DNA from 3 places in the Microbispora sp. NPDC049633 genome. Region 2 is predicted to be linked to each of the others. Evidence: riboswitches for the same ligand, from Rfam matches in the RefSeq annotation. Region 2 holds a riboswitch; each other region holds the start of a gene.

What was found. Region 2 has a riboswitch for cyclic di-AMP ahead of AB0J39_RS29270 (CHAP domain-containing protein). Riboswitches for the same ligand answer to the same signal wherever they lie in the genome.
Region 1: it holds a riboswitch for cyclic di-AMP, as region 2 does, so the genes downstream of both, AB0J39_RS29950 (C40 family peptidase) here and AB0J39_RS29270 (CHAP domain-containing protein) in region 2, are expected to answer to the same signal.
Region 3: it holds a riboswitch for cyclic di-AMP, as region 2 does, so the genes downstream of both, AB0J39_RS11460 (C40 family peptidase) here and AB0J39_RS29270 (CHAP domain-containing protein) in region 2, are expected to answer to the same signal.

Annotation. Positions count from the first base shown of each region.
Region 1 is NZ_JBFAOO010000159.1:9,878-17,359, forward strand. Features, by position in the region: gene AB0J39_RS29930 (DEDD exonuclease domain-containing protein) at 1-1,603, opposite strand, end outside; gene AB0J39_RS29935 (GNAT family protein) at 1,682-2,251, opposite strand; gene AB0J39_RS29940 (NYN domain-containing protein) at 2,574-3,890, shown strand; gene AB0J39_RS29945 (NlpC/P60 family protein) at 4,026-4,988, shown strand; cyclic di-AMP (ydaO/yuaA leader) riboswitch at 5,287-5,445, shown strand; gene AB0J39_RS29950 (C40 family peptidase) at 5,567-6,091, shown strand; gene AB0J39_RS29955 (hypothetical protein) at 6,195-7,121, shown strand; partial or broken gene AB0J39_RS29960 (alpha-(1-2)-phosphatidylinositol mannosyltransferase) at 7,210-7,482, shown strand, end outside.
Region 2 is NZ_JBFAOO010000151.1:8,954-16,435, reverse strand. Features, by position in the region: gene AB0J39_RS29290 (peptidoglycan-binding protein) at 1-405, opposite strand, end outside; gene AB0J39_RS29285 (hypothetical protein) at 402-947, opposite strand; gene AB0J39_RS29280 (response regulator transcription factor) at 1,100-1,753, shown strand; gene AB0J39_RS29275 (HAMP domain-containing sensor histidine kinase) at 1,750-2,937, shown strand; cyclic di-AMP (ydaO/yuaA leader) riboswitch at 3,120-3,253, shown strand; gene AB0J39_RS29270 (CHAP domain-containing protein) at 3,268-3,939, shown strand; gene AB0J39_RS29265 (MerR family transcriptional regulator) at 4,018-4,821, opposite strand; gene AB0J39_RS29260 (alpha/beta fold hydrolase) at 4,844-5,743, opposite strand; gene AB0J39_RS29255 (excinuclease ABC subunit UvrA) at 5,891-7,482, opposite strand, start outside.
Region 3 is NZ_JBFAOO010000032.1:34,735-42,216, reverse strand. Features, by position in the region: gene AB0J39_RS11480 (DNA-binding protein) at 1-178, opposite strand, end outside; gene AB0J39_RS11475 (PEP/pyruvate-binding domain-containing protein) at 252-1,511, shown strand; gene AB0J39_RS11470 (histidine phosphatase family protein) at 1,592-2,206, shown strand; gene AB0J39_RS11465 (non-reducing end alpha-L-arabinofuranosidase family hydrolase) at 2,826-4,307, shown strand; gene AB0J39_RS11460 (C40 family peptidase) at 4,445-4,780, opposite strand; cyclic di-AMP (ydaO/yuaA leader) riboswitch at 5,129-5,288, opposite strand; gene AB0J39_RS11455 (hypothetical protein) at 5,569-6,657, opposite strand; gene AB0J39_RS11450 (WD40 repeat domain-containing protein) at 6,715-7,482, opposite strand, start outside.

The DNA.
Region 1 (7,482 bases), on a different contig from region 2:
CGAGGCGCACGCCGGGGGAGTCGAGCCAGCGCAGCACGCACTCGGTCTCCTCGGCGCTCGCGGCCGGTGTCGGGCCGGGACCGGGGACGACGGTCTCCGCGGTGGCGACCAGCGCGTCCACGTAGGGAGTGGGATGAGCGCCCCGGGGCATCACCCCGGCCGCGGTGAGCCTGCCGTACCGGATGACGTGGATGTCCCAGCCGCCGTCGAAGGCGGGGCTGGCCGCGACCATCTGCGGGATGCCCGTGAGGGAGCGCAGGCGCTGCATGCGCGCGGCGGTCCTGACGTAGGCCGCGAGCCGGTCGCGGTCGACGGCCGCCTCCTCGTATCGCTGCTCGGCCGAAAGGCGCCGCATGCGCGCCTCCATGGCGGAGAACACCGCCTCGGCGTCCTGCTCCATGGCGTGCCGGGCGCGGCGCACGTGCCGGGCGTAGCTCTCCTCGCTCTCGCGGCCCTCGCAGGGCGCGCCGCAGCGGCCGATCTCGGCGAGCGCGCAGGCGGGCCGTCGCACGCGGGCCGAGATCCGTTCGGTGCACTGCCGCAGCGGCAGCGCCTCGTGCATGGCCGTCCGCGCGTCGTCGGCCGTGCGGCTGCTGCCGAACGGGCCGAGATAGGCCGCCCCGTCGTCGCGGACCTCCCGCACGACGCTGAGCCGGGGGAACGGCTCGTCGGTCAGCTTGAGCCAGACCGCCCGCTCCGGGAAGCGGGACCGCCTGTTGTAGCGGGGCTTGGTCGCTCCGATCATCCGCAGCTCGCGGATCTCAGCCTCCAGCGCGGTGGCGCAGACGATCGTCCTGACCCGCTCGGCGATGCCGACCATCTCGCGGATGCGCGAACGGGTCTCGCTCGCGGTGAAGTAGCTGCGCACGCGGTTGCGCAGGTTGGAGCTCTTCCCGATGTAGAGCGCCTCGCCCCTGGCGTCCTCGAAGACGTAGACGCCCGGCGCGCCGGGCACCCCGTCGGCCAGGTGGCGCTTGCGCTGCTGCTCCGGGGTGGGGGCGCGCACGAAGCCGCGCAGGTCCTCCAGCGTGTGCACACCGAGCGAGCCGACCCGCGCGATGAGGCCGTGCAGCACGTCGACCGTGGCCCTCGCGTCGGCCAGCGCCCGGTGGCAGGGCTCGGTGGAGCTGCGGAAGATCCGGGCGAGGGTGGCGAGCTTGCAGTTGGGGGTCTCGTCGCGGGTCAGCACCCGGCGTGCGAGGTCGGCCGTGTCCACCACCGGGTTGGCCGGGGGCGGATACCCGTTGGCCTGGCACGCCGCCTTCAGGAACGACATGTCGAACGGCGCGTTGTGCGCCACCAGCGCCGTCCCGGCGACGAACTCCAGGAAGCTCGGCAGCACCTCCGAGAACTTCGGCGCGGCCACGACCATCGCGTCGGTGATGCCGGTCAGCACGGAGATGAACGGGGGGATCGGTCCGCCCGGGTCGACCAGCGTGGCGAACTCGCCGATCACCTCGCCGCCGCGCACCTTCACCGCGCCGATCTCGGTGATGGCGTGTTCCGCGGCCGAGCCGCCGGTGGTCTCCAGGTCGAAGACGACGAACGTCACCTCCCGCAGGGGAGTGCCGAGCTCGTCCAGCGTGCCCTGTACCGCATCCACGCCCAAGACCATAGAGACGCCGACCGACAATTGCCGTACCGGCCCCATGCGACGGTAAAGGAACGGCCAGGTGGGGAGCTACGCGGACGCCGCCCCGGCGTGCCATTCGCGGGCCAGCATCGCGTAGATCAGCTCGTCGCTCCACGCGCCGGCGAAGAACTCGTTCTCCACCAGGTGGGCCTCCTTGCGCATGCCGAGCCGCTCCATCAGGCGGGCGGAGGCGGTGTTGCGCGCGTCGCAGTTGCCGTGGACGCGGTGCAGCCCGAGACCCTCGAACCCGATGCGCAGGATCTCGCGGGCCGCCTCGGTGGCCAGTCCGCGGCCCTGGCAGGCCGGATTGAAGACGAAGCCGATCTCGCCCTGGCGGTGCTCACGGCTGCGCAGGAACAGCGTGAGATCGCCGATCACCGGCCCTCCGCCGGCCAGTGCGGCGGCCACGCTGAGCACGTCGCCGTCCTCCCCGAGCGACGCGCACGCGATCTTCCGGTCGAGCGCGGCCTTCGTCTCCTCCCGCGTACGGGCGTCCCAGTACAGGTGTCTGGTCACCTCCGGCAGGGAGTGGAAGGCGTGCAGGTCGTCGAGGTCGGCCTCGGCGAAGGGGCGCAGGACCAGCCGGGGGGTCGTGATCGGGTACGGCGGGGTGAACACGCCGCCAAGCGTACGGACGGGTGCCGGGCGCCCGCCAACGGGTCGTCCGCGCCGGGCCGCACCGCCGGCGGCCCGGTGACAGATCATGAACGCGGCATGGACACGGTGCGACGGCCGTACCCTTGGAAGGGACAAGAACAAGGGAGTGTCTCGCAGATCTTGCCGTGTGAGGGCGGCCCGGTGGGCGCGCCGCGAGGCTCACGTCTCGCGGCGGCGGGCATCGGGGGGCGTTCTCGCACTCGGGGGCGACAGCACCGCGAGGCGCCGCCGGGGCGACCGCAGTGGGCAGAAGATCTGTAGGACACGGCCGAGGAGCGACGAGATGAGTTCAGCCGGAGAAGGCCTGTCTCGTCCGTTGCCCGAGCAGGTCCGCTTACACGTGGTGGAGGTCGCGGCGCAGGTGCTGGGCTCGATGCCCGCCGCCGCCGTGCCGCCGCCGTTGCGCAACATCGCCAAGTTCGACCCACGCAAGCGCGCCCGACTGGGCAGCGCGCCCATCGCGGCCCAGCTGGAGAACGACAAGGAGTTCCGCGAGCGGGTGGCCGAGACGCTGGAGGCGGCCTGGCCCGAGCTGGTGACGAGCCTGGCCGAGGGTACGGTGCCCCCCGCGGCCGAGCCGGTGCTGGTCGCGGCGGCGGCCTACCTGACCCGTCCGCCCGGCTGGCCGGACCTGGTCGAGCAGGCGCGGGCCGACCTGGAGCAGGCCGCCGCGGCGGGCAGCCAGCGGGAGCAGGCGGAGACGCGGCTGCGCGAGCAGCTCGCGGCGCAGCGAGCCTCCGCCAAGGAGGAGATCGACCGGGTGCGCGAGCAGCTCAAGGCGGCCCGCGCGGAGAACTCCGACCTGCGGCGCAAGCTGCACGAGGCCCGTGAGCGGGTCAGGGCCGCCGAGACCAGGGCGGCCGAGCTGGAGGCGGAGACGGCCGAGGCGCGGGCCAGGGTCGCGAGCGCCAACGGCGCGGCCGAGACCGAGCTGCGCCGGCTCAAGGAACGCCTGGCGGACGCCGAGCGCCAGCTGGAGGCGAGCCGCAGGGCCGCCCGCGAGGGCCGCAGCATCGAGGACGCCCGGGTCCGGGTGCTGCTGGACGCGCTGCAGGACACCGCCGCGGGGCTGCGCAAGGAGCTCGGCCTGCCCACGACGATCAGCAGGCCGGCCGACTACGTGACCGCCGTCGTGCCGGGCGAGCCGGGCGTGACGGCCGTGCCCGCGCGGGCGCTGGCCAACGACGACCCCCAGCTGCTCGACCAGCTCCTGGCCCTCCCTCACCTGCACCTGATCGTCGACGGCTACAACGTGACCAAGACCGGCTACCCCTCGCTGACCCTCGCCGACCAGCGGGCCCGGCTGCTCACCGGGCTCGGCGGGCTCGCCGTCCAGACGCGGGCGGAGGTGACGTGCGTCTTCGACGGCGCCGAGCTGAACGGGCCCGTCCAGGTGTCCGCGCCGCGCGGGGTCCGGGTGATGTTCAGCGCGCCCGGGGAGATCGCCGACGACCTCATCCGCACGCTGGTGCGGGCGGAGCCGTCGGGGCGGGCGATCGCGGTCGTCTCCTCCGACCGGGAGGTGGCCGAGTCGGTGCGCCGCATGGGCGCGCGCCCGGTGCCCTCGCTCCTGCTGCTGCGCCGGCTCGGCCGCGGTTGAGCGCCCGTACGCACGCTCCGGACGCGCCTCGTCGCCCTGTGTCATGACCACGGCGAATACCTGCGACCAGGTTGAAGCTTCATGATCGCCTAGATAGAGTCGCGCGCAGGTTTCGTAGATCTAAAGGGGGCCTCAGTGCGAGGGCGTGTGCCGGTGGCCACCGGTTTGGCCGCCGTGGTCCTGCTGATGCCGGTGACGGGCGCGCAGGCGGATCCGAAGCCCACAGTCGCGCAGGCCAAGGCGAAGCTGAACAAGCTCAACGAGCAGGCCGACAAGCTCGTGGACCGCTACAACGCGGCCAACGAGAAGTGGAAGAAGGCGAGGCGGAAGTACCTCGCCGTCAACGAGGACTACAAGAAGCACAACGTCCGGGTGGAGGAGCTCCGCTCCGGGCTGGTCACGATGGCCGTCAACAGCTACCAGGTCGGCGAGATGGGCTCGTGGGGCGGCGTCTTCTACAGCTCGAATCCCGACTCCACGCTCAGCGGCCTCGCCACGCTCAACCACATCTCGGCCGAGCGCGCCGGGCGGCTCCGGGAGTACGAGAGCGCCATCCAGGGCCTCAAGGACCGCCGTGACCAGAGCAAGGCGTCCTACAACGAGGCCGCCGACGTCAGGAGCGAGCTCGCCGACGAGAAGGAGAAGGTCGACAAGCTCGTCAGGGAGCAGATGAAGCTGCTGCGCTCGCTCGGGACGTACAACCCGGGCAACCCGAACAGCGCCGGCATCGTCTACACCGGGCCGGCGTCGGGCAACGCGCTGGCGGCCCTTCAGTTCGCCTACAAGCAGGTCGGCAAGCCCTACCGCTACGGAGGCACCGGGCCGGACTCCTGGGACTGTTCGGGTCTCGTGCAGGCCGCCTGGTCGGCCGCGGGGGTGACCCTGCCCCGGACGAGCTACGAGCAGTGGGCCTGGGGCGCGAGCCGCAGGGTCTCGCTGGACGAGCTCCAGCCGGGCGATCTGCTCTGGCACGCCGGGTACGGGCACGTCGGCATCTACGCCGGCGACGGCAAGGTCGTCCACGCTCCGCAGACCGGAGATGTTGTGAAGATTGTCACACTTGCCGAGTATCACGCCATCGGCGCCGTCCGTCCCTGACGTCTCGCCCGCGCTGTGATGGTTGCGTCTGAAGTGACCGAACTCAGCCTCTGTGGCGGGACTGTGAGCAGAGTCACATTTAGCCATCCGTGCTGCGGGTAAGCTGCGGTTTCTTCTCCGCGGCCTTCGTTATCCGATCTTTATCCGGCGGCGGGGCTTTGCCGAACGCGCCGGGTCCTGGGTAGCTTCTGGGCCGCGGCGAGCACGCCTCGCCGCCGCGAACCGGTCCGGCCGGCCGGTAGCGCGAACAATTCCACCGTCATCGGCGCCCCCAACACCCCCTCGCGGGATCCCCGGCGCCGGTGGCCTGCCGAGTCCGTGCAGTCAGGAGGCACGGAGCCGGGGAACCATCGACCTTCACGCGAAGGTCCGGGGTGAATCGGCGCATCGCGCGCCGTAGGGCGACTTCCCCGCCCGAACCCGTCAGCTAACCCGGTAGGCGTTTGCGGAAGAGCCGAGGAGAGATCCTGTCTACCACCCCCGCTAGCCTGTCCCGTATTGCCCGAATTGCCCTTGGAAGTGCCGCTCTGACGGCATCCGTAGGGGTCGCCGGTGCGCATCCGGCGGCGGCCGACACGGTGACGGTCACGGTCGTCAAGACAGCCCCCGAGACGAAGACGGCCCCGAAGACGGCCACGGCGACCGGTGCGAACACCACCGCCCGCCAGGCCGCGGCGAAGAAGCAGGCGACGAAGAAGAAGTCCGCCGCCAAACGGAAGGTCAGCAGAAGCGCGCTCCAGCGGGCCAAGGCCCTGCGCGCGGTGCAGACCGCCAGGAAGCAGATCGGCGACCCCTATCGCTACGGGGCCACCGGACCGGGCGCGTTCGACTGCTCGGGCCTGGTCCAGTACGCCTGGCGCAAGGCGGGCGTACGGCTGCCGCGCACGACGTGGTCCATCCGCGGCGCGGTCAGGAAGAAGGTGTCCTGGGGGCACTTCGAGCCCGGTGACCTGATCTTCACCAGCGGCGGCGGTCACGTCGGCATGTACGTCGGGCACGGCAAGATGGTCCACGCTCCGCACAGCGGCACGCGGGTGCGGATCGACAAGCTGGACGCCTACCGGAGGAGCACCTTCGTGGGTGCCGTCCGTCCGGGCGTCTGAGGGCGCCGGTCACCAAGCCCCCTCGACCGGTGCCGTCCTTGCGGCCCCGTCCACCTCGCCGAGGTGGACGGGGCCGTGGCATGTGCTGGCTACCATGCACGGCGTGACTGTCACGAGCGGCGTGCCCGTAGTCGTGCCGGACGGCGTGCCGGGCGTGCGCGCCGAGGCCGACCGGCGCCGGCCCGCGAATCCGTCCCACGGAGTCCGTCCCCGCCGTGCCGCGGCCGTGGCCGTCGCGCTGGCCGCGCTGCTGGCCGGGCCGGAGGCCGCGGCCCCGCCCGATCCGCTGCTCGCCCTGCGGCTCGACGCCCGCGCCGCCGCGCGGGAGCATCCGGGCATGTGGACCGGTGCCTCCGTCGCCCGCGGCGCGCGCGCTGTCGTCGTCGGGTCGCCCCGGCCGCTGGTCGCCGAGATCGCCGCGCTGGCCGATCGCGCGGACCGTGCGGTGCGGAGGATCTGGGGCGGGTACGGCGGCGCGGTGGTCCTCGTGCCTCGCGGCGAGGAGCAGACCGCCGTGCTGGCCGCGCCGGCGAAGGTGGAGGGCCTGGCGGCCGTCGCCACCGGCGGCCGGGTGATCGTGCAGCCGGCCGCGTTCGCCCGCCTGTCCGCGACGGGCCGCCTGGTCGTCGTGACCCATGAGCTGACGCACGTCGCGACCGCCGGCCCCCGCGCCGTCCCGATGTGGCTCATGGAGGGCTTCGCCGACTACGTGGGCTACTTGGACAGCGGGCTGCCGGTCCGCACGGTGGCCGCCGAGCTGGCCGCCGACGTGGCCGCCGGCAGGCCGGCGCTGCGGGAGCTGCCGGGGCCCGGCGACTTCGCCGCCAGGCCCGCCCAGGCGTACGAGGAGGCGTGGCTGGCCTGCCGCTACATCGCCGCCCGGTTCGGCGAGCGGAGGCTGGTCGCCCTCTACCGCGCCGCGCGGCGCGAGGAGATCGGCGCCGCCCTGCGGGAGGTGCTCGGGCTGACCCCCGGCCGCCTGACCCTCGAATGGCGGGCGTACGCGCGCGGGCAGCTCGCCCGGTCCTGATCGGGTTTCGGCGGCGGGACCGCCGCGGCTGCGACAATGCCTTCTCGGGCGGCGCGGGCGGACCGCGCGTGGCACGCCGGGGGTGAGGATGACGAAGCGGACGCTGATCGTCACGAACGACTTCCCGCCCAGACCGGGCGGCATCCAGGCGTTCGTGCACGGCCTCGCCTCACGCAGGCCGCCCGGCTCGGTGGTCGTGTACGCCCCGCGCTGGAAGGGGTGCGAGGACTTCGACGCCCGCCAGCCGTACGAGGTGGTCCGTCACCCCTCCTCGCTGATGCTGCCGACGCGCTCGGTGGCGAGGAGGGCGGCGGCGCTGGTCGAGGACGGCGCCACCGTCGTGTTCGGCGCGGCGGCGCCG
Region 2 (7,482 bases):
GTAGCCGAGGATCTTGAGGTTGCGTTCGAGCTGCTCGACGTCCGGGCCGTCGTCGACGCCCTGCCGCAGCGGCCGGTACATCGGCAGCGCGCCGTACATGAGGACGACCGGCCTGCGGTCGACCCTGAGCAGCGGACGGCCGCGCCGGACGACCGCGCCCTCGGCGGGCGCCCAGGTCACGGTGCCGGAGGCGTCGGTGCTGACCCGCCGCTCGCCCGAGTAGGTCAGCGCCCCCTCGACGGTCTTGGTGTCGACCAGGTCCTGGCGGGTGATCGGCGCGGTGGCGGGGACCGGAGGCGGGGACGGCTCGGCCGCGCCGGCGCCGTCGCCGCCCGCCACGGCGACGACCGTTCCCGCGGCCAGCGCGAGGACGCCCGCGCCCGCGATCACCAGGCTCGTCCTCACCCGTTCCTCCCCGGGGCGAACTCCTCGCAGGCCTTCTGCGCCTCGTCCATCGCCTTCTCCTGACCCGGCTTGAGTTTGATCTGGAGTCCCTGCCCGGGCGCCGGGTCGGGGACGTCGACACCGTGCTCGCGCATGCACTGGGCGAACCTGACCATGCGGTCGCGCACCTCGGGATCGTCGCCGCCGAGCTTGTCGCCGACCGCGTCCTTCATGAAGTGCTCGCAGGCCTGCATGGCCTTGCGCATCGTGGCCTCCTCGCCCTTCTTGCCGGTGATGCGGACGCGTCCGTCGGGGCCGGGGTCGGGCATGTCCACGCCGTGCTCGCGCATGCACTGGGCGAACTTCAGCTGGGCCTCCTGCAGGTCGGCCGGGCCTCGCGCGGACGGCTTCGCCGTCGCGGTGGAGGCGGCGCCGCCGGCACTGGCGACCCCGTCGCCGGTGGGGGCCGCGCCGCAGGCGGCCAGTGCCAATGCCAGTGCCAATGCCAGTGCCGGCGCGAGCCCGAGGGCCGGTGCCAGGGCGCGTGGCGGTCGTACGCGCATGAGTCGCTCCTCCTCTCCCGGGACGTTCGCCCGGGACGCGGCCCAACTCCAGCGGAGGCGGTGCTAAACGCGGATAAGCGAGATCGGCTCGTCCGTGCTTATCCGCGGCTAACACCTCGTGCGTCACGCTCGGAGCCGAGCGGGAGGTTGGGATGCGGGTGCTCGTGGTCGAGGACGAGGAACAGCTGGCCGACGCGGTCGCCCGGGGGCTGCGGCTGCACGCGATCGCCGTGGACGTGGCCTACGACGGGCGGGAGGCGCTGGAGCTGACCGCCTACGTCGACTACGACGTGGTCGTGCTGGACCGCGACCTGCCCGACGTGCACGGGGACGAGGTCTGCCGGGAGCTGATCGGCGCGGGCGGGGCGAGCCGCATCCTCATGCTGACCGCGGCCGGGCGGATCAGGGACCGGGTCGGCGGCCTGTCCCTGGGCGCCGACGACTACCTCGTCAAGCCGTTCGCGTTCGCCGAGCTGGTGGCCCGGGTCCGGGCGCTGGCCCGGCGCTCGTCCCGTGCGGTGCCGCCCGTGCTGGAGCGGGCCGGGATCCGGCTCGACCCCGCCCGCCGTACGGTCGTGCGGGACGGGCGTCAGGTGGTGCTGGGCCGCAGGGAGTTCGACGTGCTGCACGAGCTGATGCGGGCCGGCGGCGACCTGGTCACCTCGGCACGGCTGCGCGCCAATGTGTGGGACGAGCACTCAGACGCCGGGACGGGCGTGCTGCGCGTCACGATCACCTCGCTGCGCCGCAAGCTGGGCGTCCCTGCCGTGATCGAGAACGTGCCGGGCCGGGGGTACCGGCTGTGACGCGTGCCCTGTTCTTCTGGGGCAGGCTGGGCCTGCGCATGCGGCTCGCCCTGCTGTACGGCGGGCTGTTCTTCGTGGCGGGGTCTGTGCTGCTGTGGTTCACCCACCTGCTGACGGCTCGGGCGCTCAACCAGCGGTTCGTGGTGGCGGTGGGGTCGAAGGTGACCGGCGGAGGCACCCCCGACGCCGTCCCGGGCGGCGCGCTGCCCGGCGCCGACATGCTCGCGCAGCGGGTGCGTACCGATGTCGAGCAGGGGGCGGCCGGCGTGCTGAGCGACGTCCTCGGGTCGTCGCTGATCGTCATGATCCTGGTCGGGGCCGTCGCGGTGCTGCTGGGATACCTGGTCGCCGACCGCGCGCTGCGCCCGCTGGAGCGGGTGACCGAGACCGCGCAGCGGCTGTCGGAGAGCACGCTGCACGAGCGGATCGCCCTGAGCGGCCCCCAGGACGAGGTCAAACGGCTCGCCGACACCTTCGACGCGATGCTCGACCGGCTGCACCGGGTGTTCGACGCCCAGCGTCGGTTCATCGCCAACGCCTCCCACGAGCTGCGCACCCCGCTCGCGGTCAACCGTACGGTGCTGGAGGTGTCGCTGGAGGAGCCGGCGGCGTCGGAGGACCTCAAGGCGCTGGCCCGGGCGCTGCTCGGCACCAACGCCCGGCACGAACGGCTCATCGAGGGCCTGCTCATGCTGGCCCAGTCGGAGCAGGAACTCACCGCCCGCAGGCCGGTCGACCTGCGGCAGGTCGTCCGTACGGCGATGGAGCAGATCGACCTGCAGCCGCGCCGCGGGAAGGTGGTCGTCCACGAGGACCTGCGCCGGGCGGTCGCGTACGGCGATCCGCTCCTGCTGGAGCGCTGCCTTATCAACCTGCTGGAGAACGCGATCAAGTACAACGTGCGGGACGGGGAGGTCTGGGTCCGGCTGCGGGAGGACGAGACCGGGGTGAGCGTGACGGTGGAGAACACCGGGCCTGCGGTCCCGCCCTACGAGGTGGACGATCTGTTCGAGCCGTTCCGCCGGCTCGGGGGCGACCGCGTCCGCTCCGCCCGGGGGGCGGGGCTGGGCCTGTCCATCGTGCGGGCCATCGCGGTGGCGCACGGCGGCACGGCGGAGGCGGACGCCCGGCCGGCGGGCGGCCTGACGGTGACCGTGCGCCTGCCCGGGGCGGCTCAGAGCTGATCACATCCGGAGTGCCGTACCCACTGTCGCCCGGTCTCTCCCTGCTCGTGAGTAAAATCCGAGTTGTTCTAACTTGACCGGTTTGACCTGGTCTATTACCTTTTAGGCAGCTCAGGGCGCACTTGCTCATTCAATGGTCAAGAAGCCCTCCTCAGACCGACGCGGCCGGCCGATCCCGGCTTGCCGCCCGGCCGCCGAGTCCGCGTCCGCGCGGAGCCGGGGACCCACCTCTCCTGGGGTGAATCGGCATGCCTGCCGTAGGGCGCCTTCCAGCCCGAACCCGTCAGCTAACCCGGTAGGCGGCATGGAAGTAAGGGAGTTCGCCCCACCATGCACGTCCTCAACACCTGCGTCCGCGCCGCCCTCGCGAGCACCGCCCTCGCCTCGGCCGTGCTTGTCGCGGCACCGGCCGCGCACGCCGACAACCCCGCCACCGGCAAGGGCCCGGCGGCCACGCAGTCCATGGCCGAGATCGCCAAGACCCTGCCCAAGGTCAGCGCCACCGACGTGCTGAACCTGGCCAAGAGCCAGGTCGGGATCAGCGAGAACGCCTACGGCGGCGGGACGAAGTTCCAGCAGTGGTACATGACCACTCCCCGCGCCCAGGAGACCCTCGCCCGCGACGGAGGCAATCTGAAGGGCTACCTGAACGCGCCCTGGTGTGACATGTTCGTCTCCTGGGTCGGTCACCAGCTCGGCATCGGGCCGGTCATGGGCTCCGACGCCTACACCGTCGAGCACGCCCACTGGTTCGCCGATCACGGCCGCTGGGGCCGGACGCCCAAGCCGGGCGCGGTGGTGTTCTTCAACTGGAACGGCAGCAAGGACATCGACGACATCGTGCACGTCGGCTTCGTCGTCAAGGACAACGGCGACGGCACCATCCGGACCATCGAGGGCAACACCGGCAACGGCGCCGTCGAGGCCCGCACCCGTAACACCTGGCAGGTGGTCGGGTACGGCTACCCGATGTACCCGGGCGAAGCCGCCGCTGCCGCCTGACGCCCGACGCCTCGAAGCGCGCCGGACACCCCGGCGCGCTTCGCCGTACCTCCCGCCACGGGCGCCCGGCGCGAACGCTCACGTCGTCGGCCGCCCACGCGGCGCGCCCGGCCTGGGGGCCACGCGCTCGAGCTTGGTCCAGCCGGTCCAGCCCCGCTGCCTCAGCAGCTCGATCAGCCGACGCGCCGGCGGCACGGTGTCGAACGCCAGCGTGTCCATGAGCGTGACGAGCGGTGACTCGATGTCGGTGTCGTCGACATAGTCCTCGCCGCGCTCGTCGGCCATCCGCGTGATGTAGGCGGCCAGCTTGTCGGCCAGCTCGACCAGCCGCGGGTCGTCGTCGGCTCGGTCGAGAGCCTGACTCAGGGTGAGGTAGAAGCCGGCGAGCAGCGGGTCGTCGATCTGCTCGCGCTTTCTCGCCATCCACTCCGCGACTCGCGCGGGTGAGTGCGCGGCCAGCGGGATCCAGCCGTCACGCTCGGCCCGGACGATTCGCTCGTCGACGCCGAGCGCCCGCAGCCGGTCGAGATACTCGACCACCTCCGAAGGGAGCGCCAGGCCGTCCCCGGAGGCGAGCCGGGCGATCCGCTCGCGATGCCGCTGCCGCTCCCGGATCTCCGCCCGCAGCCGCCTGTCGATGTCCGCGACCGCCGCGGCGAACTCCTCCTCACCGGCCCGCAGCAGCTCCCGCACCCGCGCCAGCGGAACCCCGGCCTCGGCGAGGGTCCGGATTCTGATCAGCTCGATCACGGCGCCGGCGTCGTATCTGCGGTAGCCGGAGTGGTCGCGCTCCGGCTCCGGCAGCAGCCCCTTGGCGTGGTAGTGCCGCACCGCGCGCACCGTCACTCCGGCGTAGGACGCCAGCTCGCCGATGGTCAGCATCAGACCGGTCTCCAGGAGTCGCTCAAGAGGTCGCCTGGCCGGGTGGGCCTTCCGCACCACGAATGATCTGGGCGATCCGCGGGGCATGGGTGAAGACCAGCCGGTGGTCGGCGTCGAGCCATGTGGTGGTGATGTGCGGGTGCTCGTGGACAAGCCGCTCGACGCCGGCACGCCAGATCCGGTTGAACCGCGGTGCGTGCCCTTCGCCGCTCTCGCCGGCCATCGAGGTCGACATGATCATTTTGATGGGCCGGTCGATCTCTTCGTATCGGTCGAGGATCTCGGACCGAATCACGTCGATCTCGAGGTTCAGGTCGAGAATCTCCCGGGCGGTGAGCGACACCTGACGGGCAGTGCCCCGCTCGGCCTCCTGCCGCGCCGACTGATCTTCCCACATGGCGCGAAACTCCGGCAGGACGGACTCGGTGATGAACGGTTCGGACACCGGGTTCGCCCCGTCGATGAGCACGAGCTCGGCGACGGCGCCGGGATGCTCGGAGGCGTAGTGCACGGCCAGGTCAGCGCCCAGCGAGTAGCCCACCAGCACGGGCGCCGCGGACAGGCCGAGGTTTCCCAGCTCCGCCATCACCGCGGCGAGATCGCCGAGGAAGGCCTCGAAGGAGTACCGGCCGGCGGCCGAGGCGAGGCCGTGGCCGCGCAGGTCGAATGTCACCACCTCGTGGTCGTGCCGCAGCAGCTCGGCCAGCTCCTGCAGGTCGGCCTGTGTCGAGTTCAGACCGGGGCACAGGACCAGCGGTCGTCCCCGGCCGTCGCGGGACACCGGGATCGTGACGCCGTCGTGGTGGATCATGAAATGCCGCGTCGTCCTGTCGCCTCTCTCGGCCCGCTCTCCATCGTCGTCGTGCTCGCCGTGCGACGTGCGCAGTCCGGCGACCTGGGTCGCACCGGTTTTCGTGGTCATGCCCCCATGCTGAGAGATTGACCCAGCGTCAGGGTCAAGCGGCGCGGCGACGTGACGCCCGTCCGTGGTCACCGCCGGCCCCTGCTCCGATGGGGCAGGGGCCGAGGGCGACGGGCCCTGCCCGTACGCCCGCGCGGGTGGCCCGGGTCAGGCGCCGACGTAGGCCGCGAGGTGCTGGCCGGTGAGGGTGGAGCGGGCGGCGACGAGGTCGGCCGGGGTGCCCTCGAAGACGATCCGGCCGCCGTCGTGACCCGCGCCGGGACCGAGGTCGATGATCCAGTCGGCGTGCGCCATCACCGCCTGGTGGTGTTCGATGACGATGACCGACTTGCCGGCGTCGACCAGCCGGTCCAGCAGCCCGAGCAGCTGCTCGACGTCGGCGAGGTGAAGGCCGGCGGTCGGCTCGTCGAGGACGTAGATCCCGCCCTTGTCGGCCATGTGGGTGGCCAGCTTGAGCCGCTGCCGCTCGCCGCCGGACAGCGTGGTCAGCGGCTGGCCGAGGGTGATGTAGCCGAGCCCGACGTCGGCGAGCCGGTCGAGGATGGCACGCGCGGCCGGTGTGCGCGCCTCGCCGGAGCCGAAGAACTCCTGGGCCTCGGTCACCGGCATCGCGAGCACCTCGCTGATGTCGCGCCCCCCGAGGCGGTGCTCCAGCACCGATGCCTGGAACCGCTTCCCCTCGCACTCCTCACATGTGGTGGAGACGCCGGCCATCATCGCGAGGTCGGTGTAGACGACACCGGCGCCGTTGCAGGTGGGGCAGGCACCCTCGGAGTTGGCGCTGAACAGCGCCGGCTTCACGCCGTTCGCCTTCGCGAACGCCTTACGGATCGGGTCGAGCAGCCCGGTGTACGTCGCCGGGTTGCTCCGCCGCGAGCCGCGGATGCCGCCCTGGTCGACCGACACCACTCCCGCGCCGGCCGGGATCGACCCGTGGATGAGCGAGCTCTTGCCGGAACCGGCGACTCCGGTGACCACGACGAGCGCTCCGAGCGGGATGTCGACGTCGACGTCGCGCAGGTTGTTGGCTTTCGCGCCGCGGATCTGCAGCGTGCCGGTGGGCGTGCGCACCGTCTCCTTCAGGGCGGCCCGGTCGTCGAAGTGACGGCCGGTGACGGTGCCACTGGTCCGCAGGCCCTCGACGGTCCCCTCGAAGCAGACGGTGCCGCCCGCCGTGCCGGCGCCGGGGCCGAGGTCGACGACGTGGTCGGCGATGGCGATCATCTCCGGCTTGTGCTCCACGACCAGCACCGTGTTGCCCTTGTCCCGCAGCCGCAGCAGCAGGTCGTTCATCCGCTGGATGTCATGAGGGTGGAGGCCGGTCGTGGGCTCGTCGAAGACGTAGGTGATGTCGGTGAGCGAGGAGCCGAGGTGGCGGATCATCTTGACGCGCTGCGCCTCGCCGCCCGACAGCGTGCCCGACGCCCGGTCGAGCGACAGGTAGCCCAGCCCGATCTCCACGAACGAGTCGAGGAGCTGCCGCAGCGTGGACAGCAGCGGCGCGACCGACGGCTCGTCGAGGCCGCGGACCCAGACGGCCAGGTCGCTGATCTGCATCGCGCAGGCGTCGGCGATGCCGATCCCCTTGATCTTGGAGGACCGGGCGCCCTCGTTGAGCCGGGTGCCCTCACACTCGGGGCAGGTCATGAACGCGACCGCACGCTCCACGAACGCCCGGACATGCGGCTGCAGCGCCTCCTTGTCCTTGGACAGCATCGACTTCTGGATCCGCGGGATCA
Region 3 (7,482 bases), on a different contig from region 2:
GCCAGACGGCGAACTGCACGAGATCGACCGCCGACGGCGGGACGGGCGCAGGCCGCCACGGACGGGCGTCGAGCGCATCCGCGCCCAGGTCCAGAAGACGGTCACGCGCCTCCTGCTCGCGCCGGGCCCGGACGTGGTCCGCGTGCGTGCCGCGACCGATGTCGTCCTTGCGTTCCATGCGTCTCAGACTGCACAATCAACGAATTGTTGTCAATTTTATGTTGAAAGGCTGAGCGGTGATCGTTCCCCTCATGGAGGCTGTCGCCGATACCTGCGGGGGCAAGGCCGGCGCACTCGGTGCGTTGCACCGCGCGGGTCTGCCGGTTCCCGACGGCTTCGTCGTCCCGTTCGCCGCCTACCTCGCCGCCGTCCGCGACCTGGACCTCGGGCGGCTCGACGGCGAGGCGGACGACGCCGACGAAATCGACGCGGTCGACGCGGTCGACGCGGTGCGGCAGGCGATCGGGGCCCGCCCGATCCACGCGGCCGTCGCCGACGCGCTGGGGCGCGCGCTCGGCGAGCTCGGCGATCCGCCCGTGGCGGTGCGATCATCGGCAGCAGGGGAGGACACCGGTCAGGCATCGGCCGCCGGTCAGCACGAGAGCTTCCTCGCCGTGCGCGGAGTCGGTGAGGTCGCCGCCGCCGTACGCGCCTGCTGGGCGTCGCTGTTCTCCTCGCGTGCCATCGCCTACCGTGCCGCCTCCGGCCGCCACGACCGGCGATCCGGCGATCTTCTGATGGCCGTCATCGTCCAACGCCATGTGGACGCCGAGGCGTCCGGCGTCATGTTCACACCCGCGGACCGGAGCGATGCGACCCGGATCGAGGCGTCGTGGGGCCTCGGCCCCAGCATCGTCGAGGGCAGGGTCACCCCGGACACCTACCGTGTCGCCGGGGACGGGTCGGTCACCCGCACCGTCGCGGACAAACAGAGCCGCCTCGACCGGCGCGGCGCGCGGCTCGTCGTCCACGACGTGCCCACAGCCACCCGGAACCAGCCGGCGATCGACGACGCGACCGCCGTACGGCTGGCCGAGTTGGGCGAACGGGCCGCCGCCGTCCTCGGTGGACCGCAGGACGTCGAATGGGCGATCGCCGGTGGCCGCACGTGGGTTCTGCAAGCGCGGCCGGTCACCGCCGCGCTCCCGCCGCCGGCATCGCCTTCCGGCGCTCCGGACACTCCGGCCGCTACGTTCTACGGAACGCCGGGCAGCCACGGGACCGTGACCGGCACCGCGAGGATCGTCCGTGGTCCCGTCGACTTCGCGCGCGTGCGCTCGGGCGACATCCTCGTCTGCCCATTCACCGACCCCGCGTGGACCCCACTGCTGCGCATCGCCGCCGGCGTCGTCACCGAGACCGGAGGCGTGCTCTCCCACGCCGCGATCGTCGCTCGAGAGCACGCCATTCCCGCCGTCCTCGGCCTCCCGAACGCGACGAGCGACCTCCGGGACGGCACCGTCGTCACCATCGACGGCACCACCGGCACGGTCACGGCAAAGGGCGACTGACCTCCTCGGCATCCCGCCGCCCCACCCCACGGCGAAAGGAGGCGGGGAAGGGTCCGCAGGGACTCCCGCCCCGGCTGCGCATGGCTACTCGACGCCTCTACCTGGCCCGTCACGGTGCGGCCGACGCGTTCGGGAACCTCACCGACATCGGACGCCGGCAGGCGGCCCTGCTGGGCGAACGGCTCACCGGCGTACCGGTCGACGCCGTGTGGCACTCGCCGCTGCCACGCGCCGTCGCGAGCGCGCGGGAACTCGCCCGTCACCTGCCGGGGGTGCCGGTGGCCGAGGTCGCCGAACTCGTCGACCACGTGCCCTACGTCCCGGGCGCGGCCGAAACGCCTCCGTCCTGGGCCGGCTTCTTCGACGGCTACGACGACACCGAGGCGGCCTCGGGCCGCAGACTCGCCGAGGCCCTGGTCGCCCGGTTCGCGAAGGTCCCCGGCACCACCGCGGAGGGAACCCGGCACGACACACGGGAGGTGCTGGTGACGCACGCCTACCAGATCGCGTGGCTGGTGCGGCACGCGCTGGACGCGCCGCCGTCTCGGTGGCTCGGGTTGAACAGCGCCAACACCGCACTGACGGTCATCGACTACCGCGACGGCCTGCCGCCCACGCTCGTGATGTTCAATGACATGAGCCACCTCCCGCCCGACCTGCGCTGGACCGGGTTCCCCGAAGGCGTCAGGCCGTGAACCGGGCTCCCGGCCGCTCGCCGGGGAGCGCGGCAATCGGTGATGCGGCAGGCCGCCGCCCGCGTCGGCGCGTACTCGGTTGAAAGTTTCATCACGTGCCGGATCGCATGCGGTGCGGGCCGGGCCCGTAATGCCAGCTGAGTGCGTTCCAGGAGCGCGAGGCGCCGCCGAAGCTCCCGGTCGGCTCTTGACGGACCCCGGCGGATCCTAGTTTGCTCCGCCATTATCACCGGCAACGAGACCTGTGGACGCGGCTCTCCGCGTCGTGAATTGTGAGCGCTAACACGCGCCGGCCACGGAAAGGAGGGTCTCCATGATCGGAGGCGGTCCGCGGCCGCGCGCCACCCCGGCGGCATCCGGACGTGGTCGGCGGGGGGCAGAGTCGCGTCCTTGACGCGGTGCCTCGCCCGGTCGTATCCGCGCCGCTGCACCATCACCGACGAGTAGCCGAGGGAGAGGAACCCGGGATTGCGCCAGATGTTAGCGCTAACAGATCCGTGGTCGCCCTTGGCCTTTCCATTGCGGACTGTACCTGTCCGCCTCCGTGCAATCGCTGCGGTTTTTCCTGGCGTGGCCCGCTTCGCCACGCTTTCACCCCCCGAAGGAGGAGAACGAAACAATGGATTCACCCCCCATTCGCATGACGAGCGGCCGGCGTCGTTCGCCGGTCGGTGTCGGCGTACGCCTCGTGGCGGTGCTGGCCGCGTTGGTGGCGGCCACCGCGACGTGGGCGGTGCCGGCGTCGGCGGCGCCCGCACCCCTGGTGAGTGCGGCGTCGGGGCGTTGCCTGGACGTGGCGGGCAACACCGACGCGCTGGGCACCGCCCTGCAGATCTACGACTGCAACGGGCAGGCGAACCAGGGCTTCGAGTTCACCTCCGCCGGTGAGCTGCGGACCTTCAACGGCACCCGGTGCGTGGACGCCTACAACATGGGCACGACGAACGGCACCAAGGTCGTGATCTGGTCCTGCAACGGCCAGAACAACCAGAAGTGGCGCCAGAACTCCGACGGCACCATCGTGGGCGTCGCGTCCGGGCTGTGCCTGGACGTCGTCGGCGCCGGCACCGCCAACGGCAGCCAGGTCCAGCTCTACAGCTGCTGGGGCGGCGACAACCAGAAGTGGAGCATCCGCGGAGGTGGCGGCCCGAGCTCGTCACCGTCCCCGACGGTGACGCCGACCGGCGGCACGTGCGACCTCCCGTCGACGTACCGCTGGACCTCCACGGGCTCGCTGGCGAACCCGAAGTCCGGATGGGTCTCGCTCAAGGACTTCACCAACGTCGTCTACAACGGCAAGCACCTGGTCTACGCGACGACGCACAACACGGGCACGAGCTGGGGTTCGATGAACTTCGGCCTGTTCACCAACTGGTCCGACATGGCCTCGGCCAGCCAGAACACGATGCCCTTCTCGGCCGTCGCGCCCACGCTGTTCTACTTCGCTCCGAAGAACATCTGGGTGCTGGCCTACCAGTGGGGCGGGACCGCCTTCTCCTACCGGACCTCCAGCGACCCCAGCAACGTGAACAGCTGGTCGGCGCAGCAGACGCTGTCCACGGCGAGCATCACCGGCTCCGGCACCGGCCCCATCGACCAGACCCTCATCGGTGACGGCCAGAACATGTACCTGTTCTTCGCCGGGGACAACGGCAAGATCTACCGGCAGAGCATGCCCATCGGGAACTTCCCGAGCAGCTTCGGCTCCAACTACACCCAGATCATGAGCGACACGACGAACAACCTGTTCGAGGGCGTCGAGGTCTACAAGCTCCAGGGCCTGAACAAGTACCTGATGCTGGTCGAGTCGATCGGCTCGCAGGGCCGTTACTTCCGCTCGTACACGGCGACCAGCCTGGGTGGTTCGTGGACCCCGCAGGCCACCAGCGAGAGCAACCCCTTCGCGGGCAAGGCCAACAGCGGCGCCACCTGGACCAACGACATCAGTCACGGTGACCTGGTCCGCAGCAACCCCGACCAGACCAAGACCGTCGACGCCTGCAACCTGCAGCTGCTCTACCAGGGCCGCAGCCCCAGCTCCAACGGCGTCGACTACGGCCTCCTGCCCTACCGGCCGGGCGTGCTGACGCTGCAGCGCTGACGATGTGACGCAGGATTCATGAGACCTCCGGTCGGTGTCGCCCGACCGGAGGTTTCCTGTTTCCGAGGGCGCGGGCGCGCGCGGGGTTCCCGGCCTGCGTCGCCGCAGGCCGGGAACCGTCGTCCTCGCGCCCGGTGTCAGACCCCCGGGCGTACGGCGGTGAGGAAGCTGCTCCTCCAGTAGCCCTTGAGGCTGTCGATGCGGACCACCGCGCCGCTGTGGGGGGCGTTGATCACCTTCTTGTGCCCGATGTACATGCCCACGTGGCCGCCGCCGCTGGTGAAGACGAGGTCGCCGGGCTTGAGGTGGGCCAGGCGGACCTTCTTCTTGGCGGCGTTGAGCATCGACCACGTCGTGCGCGGGAGCTTGATCCCGGCCTTGCGCCAGGCGAACTGGACCAGCCCGGAGCAGTCGAACGCCCGCGGGCCTGTGGCGCCCCACACGTAGGGGTCGCCGAGCTGCTTCTTCGCCACCTTGATGGCGCGCTCGGCCTTCTCCTGCTGGAGAGCGGACTTGCTGAGCTTCTTGGCCGCGGCGGCGTCCGGGGTGGCCCCGGCGGTGGTCGCCGCCGTGGTCGCCGCCGCAGTCGGGATCGGGGTCGGGGTCGTGGGCGCCGCGGCGGTGTCCGGGGTGGCTCCCGTCGCGGGGGGCTGGGGCGGGATGAGCGTCGAGGCGGGCTGTGGTGCCGTGACCGTCCCCGGAGCGGCGGCCGCGGGCAGTGCGCCGAAGGCCGCTACAGAGGCGGTGAGCGCGACGCCACCGATCGTGACGCGGGCGATGCGGGACAGGGTGGCGGGGTTGGTAGACAGGGGGTCTCTCCTAGAGTCTTCCGCTTGCGCCTACCGGGTTAGCTGACGGATTCGGGCAGGGAAGTCGCCCTACGGCGCTCGGCGCGCCGATTCACCCCGGACCTTCGTGCGAAGGTCGACTGGTTCCCCGGCTCCGTGCTTCCTTGCCGCACGGATTCGGCGTCACCGGCGCCCTGGGGGGCGGAGAGGACACGACGACGGTGACAGTGGATTTTCGTTTTCAAGCACGGCGGTGCCGGTTCCGCTACGGCGGCGTCATGGGGTACGCCGCCGTCGCAGGGCAAGGAAACTACCAAGCTCTCCCATATCCGGGCAAAGGGCACATAAAGGGTAAGAAGCCCATAAAAGGGATCATGGCCACATAATCGCAGGTCAGAGCCGCGTGCTTGGAGAAACGTGGCGCTCGTCACACCCGGACGAGAGCCGGAGGGAAGCTTCCGGCATCGTGAAGATCAGCGCGTACGCCAGAACGTGCCGTTGGCCGAGGGGTCGTCGGGGTCGCCCTGCGGCACGGTGAAACCCGCGCCCCACAGCGCCGCCGTGCCCGGCCTGCGCGCGATCGAGGACAGGACGGCGTCGGTGCCCGCCTTCCGGGGGAGGGGGACGCTCCTCCACGCCGAGCCCGTCACGTGCCACAGGGTGGGGTTCCAGTTGCCCTGCACGACCCACATGCCGCCCTTGCCGTCGGGCTCCACCTCCGTGTACGGCTGCGCGTTGGCGGCGCCGACCGAGGCGGACCAGGACGTGCCGTTCCAGCGCATCACCAGGGTGCGGTTGTAGGTGACGTCGTCACCCTCGTCGTCCGCGCCCTCCCAGGTGACGCCGCCGACGGCCCACACGTTCCCCGGGCTCACGACGGCGATGTCGGCGAGGAACGCGACGGCGTCGGGGGCGGGCAGCTTGACCGCGGGTGTGGGCACCAGCGCCCAGGACCCTCCGTTCCACCGCATGATCGCGGGACGGTCGCCCTTGCTGCCCGCCGCCCAGACGTCGCGGGCCCTGTACGCGTCGACGGCGGCGGCGTGAGCCGGCAGCCGGACGCTCTTCCACGAGGATCCGTTCCAGTGCCTGGCCGAGGCCGAGGACCCGGCCACCGCCCAGACGTCCTTCGCGCCCGTCGCGTCGGCGTCCGTCGCCGAGAACGCGCCGCCCAGCGAGAAGGTGGTCCACGCGCGGCCGTTCCACCGGGCGGCCTTCCCCTGGCCGAAGACCCAAGCGTTGCTGTTCGAGGTGGCCGCCACGGCCTTCAGCTCGTACGGCGGGGCGCCGGGGACCACCTGCCACGCCCGGCCGTCGTACCTCTGGACCAGGCCCCGCTGCTTCCCGTTCGCGACCCGGTGACCGGCCGCCCACACGGAGCCGTCGGCCAGGACCGTCACGTCGTCGAGGACGTCGTCACCGGGCAGGGTGTTCACCCTGGCCAGCCGCCACGCGGCGGTCTCCCCGGCCCGGCCGCCCTCGTGGGTCACGCCGGAGGCCGCCACGGCGGGCGCGCACGCCAGCCCGAGCGCCGTCATCCCCGAGACGAACACGGTACGCACAACGCCTCCCCTTCCGTCATGAGGATGACGTTCGGAGGAGAGGGTCGGTTCACTTCGTCACCGGGACGATTTGCTCGCCTTCTCCGTCCACGGTTCGTACGTGCTGTCTCCCGGGAGCACCCAGACCCGCGTGTCGGGCCTGGTGATCGTGCGTAGCGGCGTCGCCTTGCCGGTCGTCTTCGAGACCCGGTAGACCGCCACGCCGGTCTTGGTCTTCGAGCGCACGACCACGCGCCCCGCCGTGTCGAAGTCGAGGTCGTCGATCTGCTGCCCACGGGGCAGCCGCACGGTCACGGTGCCGCTCTCGTGGCCGGTGCGCAGGTTGAGCAGGCGTAGCTTGCGGGACTCCGGCCACGAGCCGACGGGCACCGCCGCCGTCACGTAGTCGTTCGCCAGGGCCACCACCCACTTTCGCGTCTTCGGCCGCAACCGGGCACGCAGCGCCCGGTCGAACACCGTCACGCGGCCCCCTACCACCCCCTGCAGCAGCAGCCGTTCACTGTCCGGGCTGAACCCCGCGAGGTTCCAGTCGTCCCTGCCCGCGGGCAGCGGCAACGTCCTGCCTTTTCGCAGGTCCACCAGGGCCCCCAGCCCCGGCGCCGAGGTCCCGGTGACCACGAAGCCGCCGTCGTCCGACACCGACGGCCACTCCTCGCCGATCGCGGTCGCCGTCACCCCGCGTATCGGCTTCTCCTCGCCGTGCAGGGTCCGCCGGACGAATACCCCGTCCGACTTGCGGAAGTAGAAGTAATGCCGGCCGTCCCCGCTGACCAGGAACGCGGCCCGGGTCCCGGCGTTGACCGCGTCCTTGGGCGCCACCGCGAG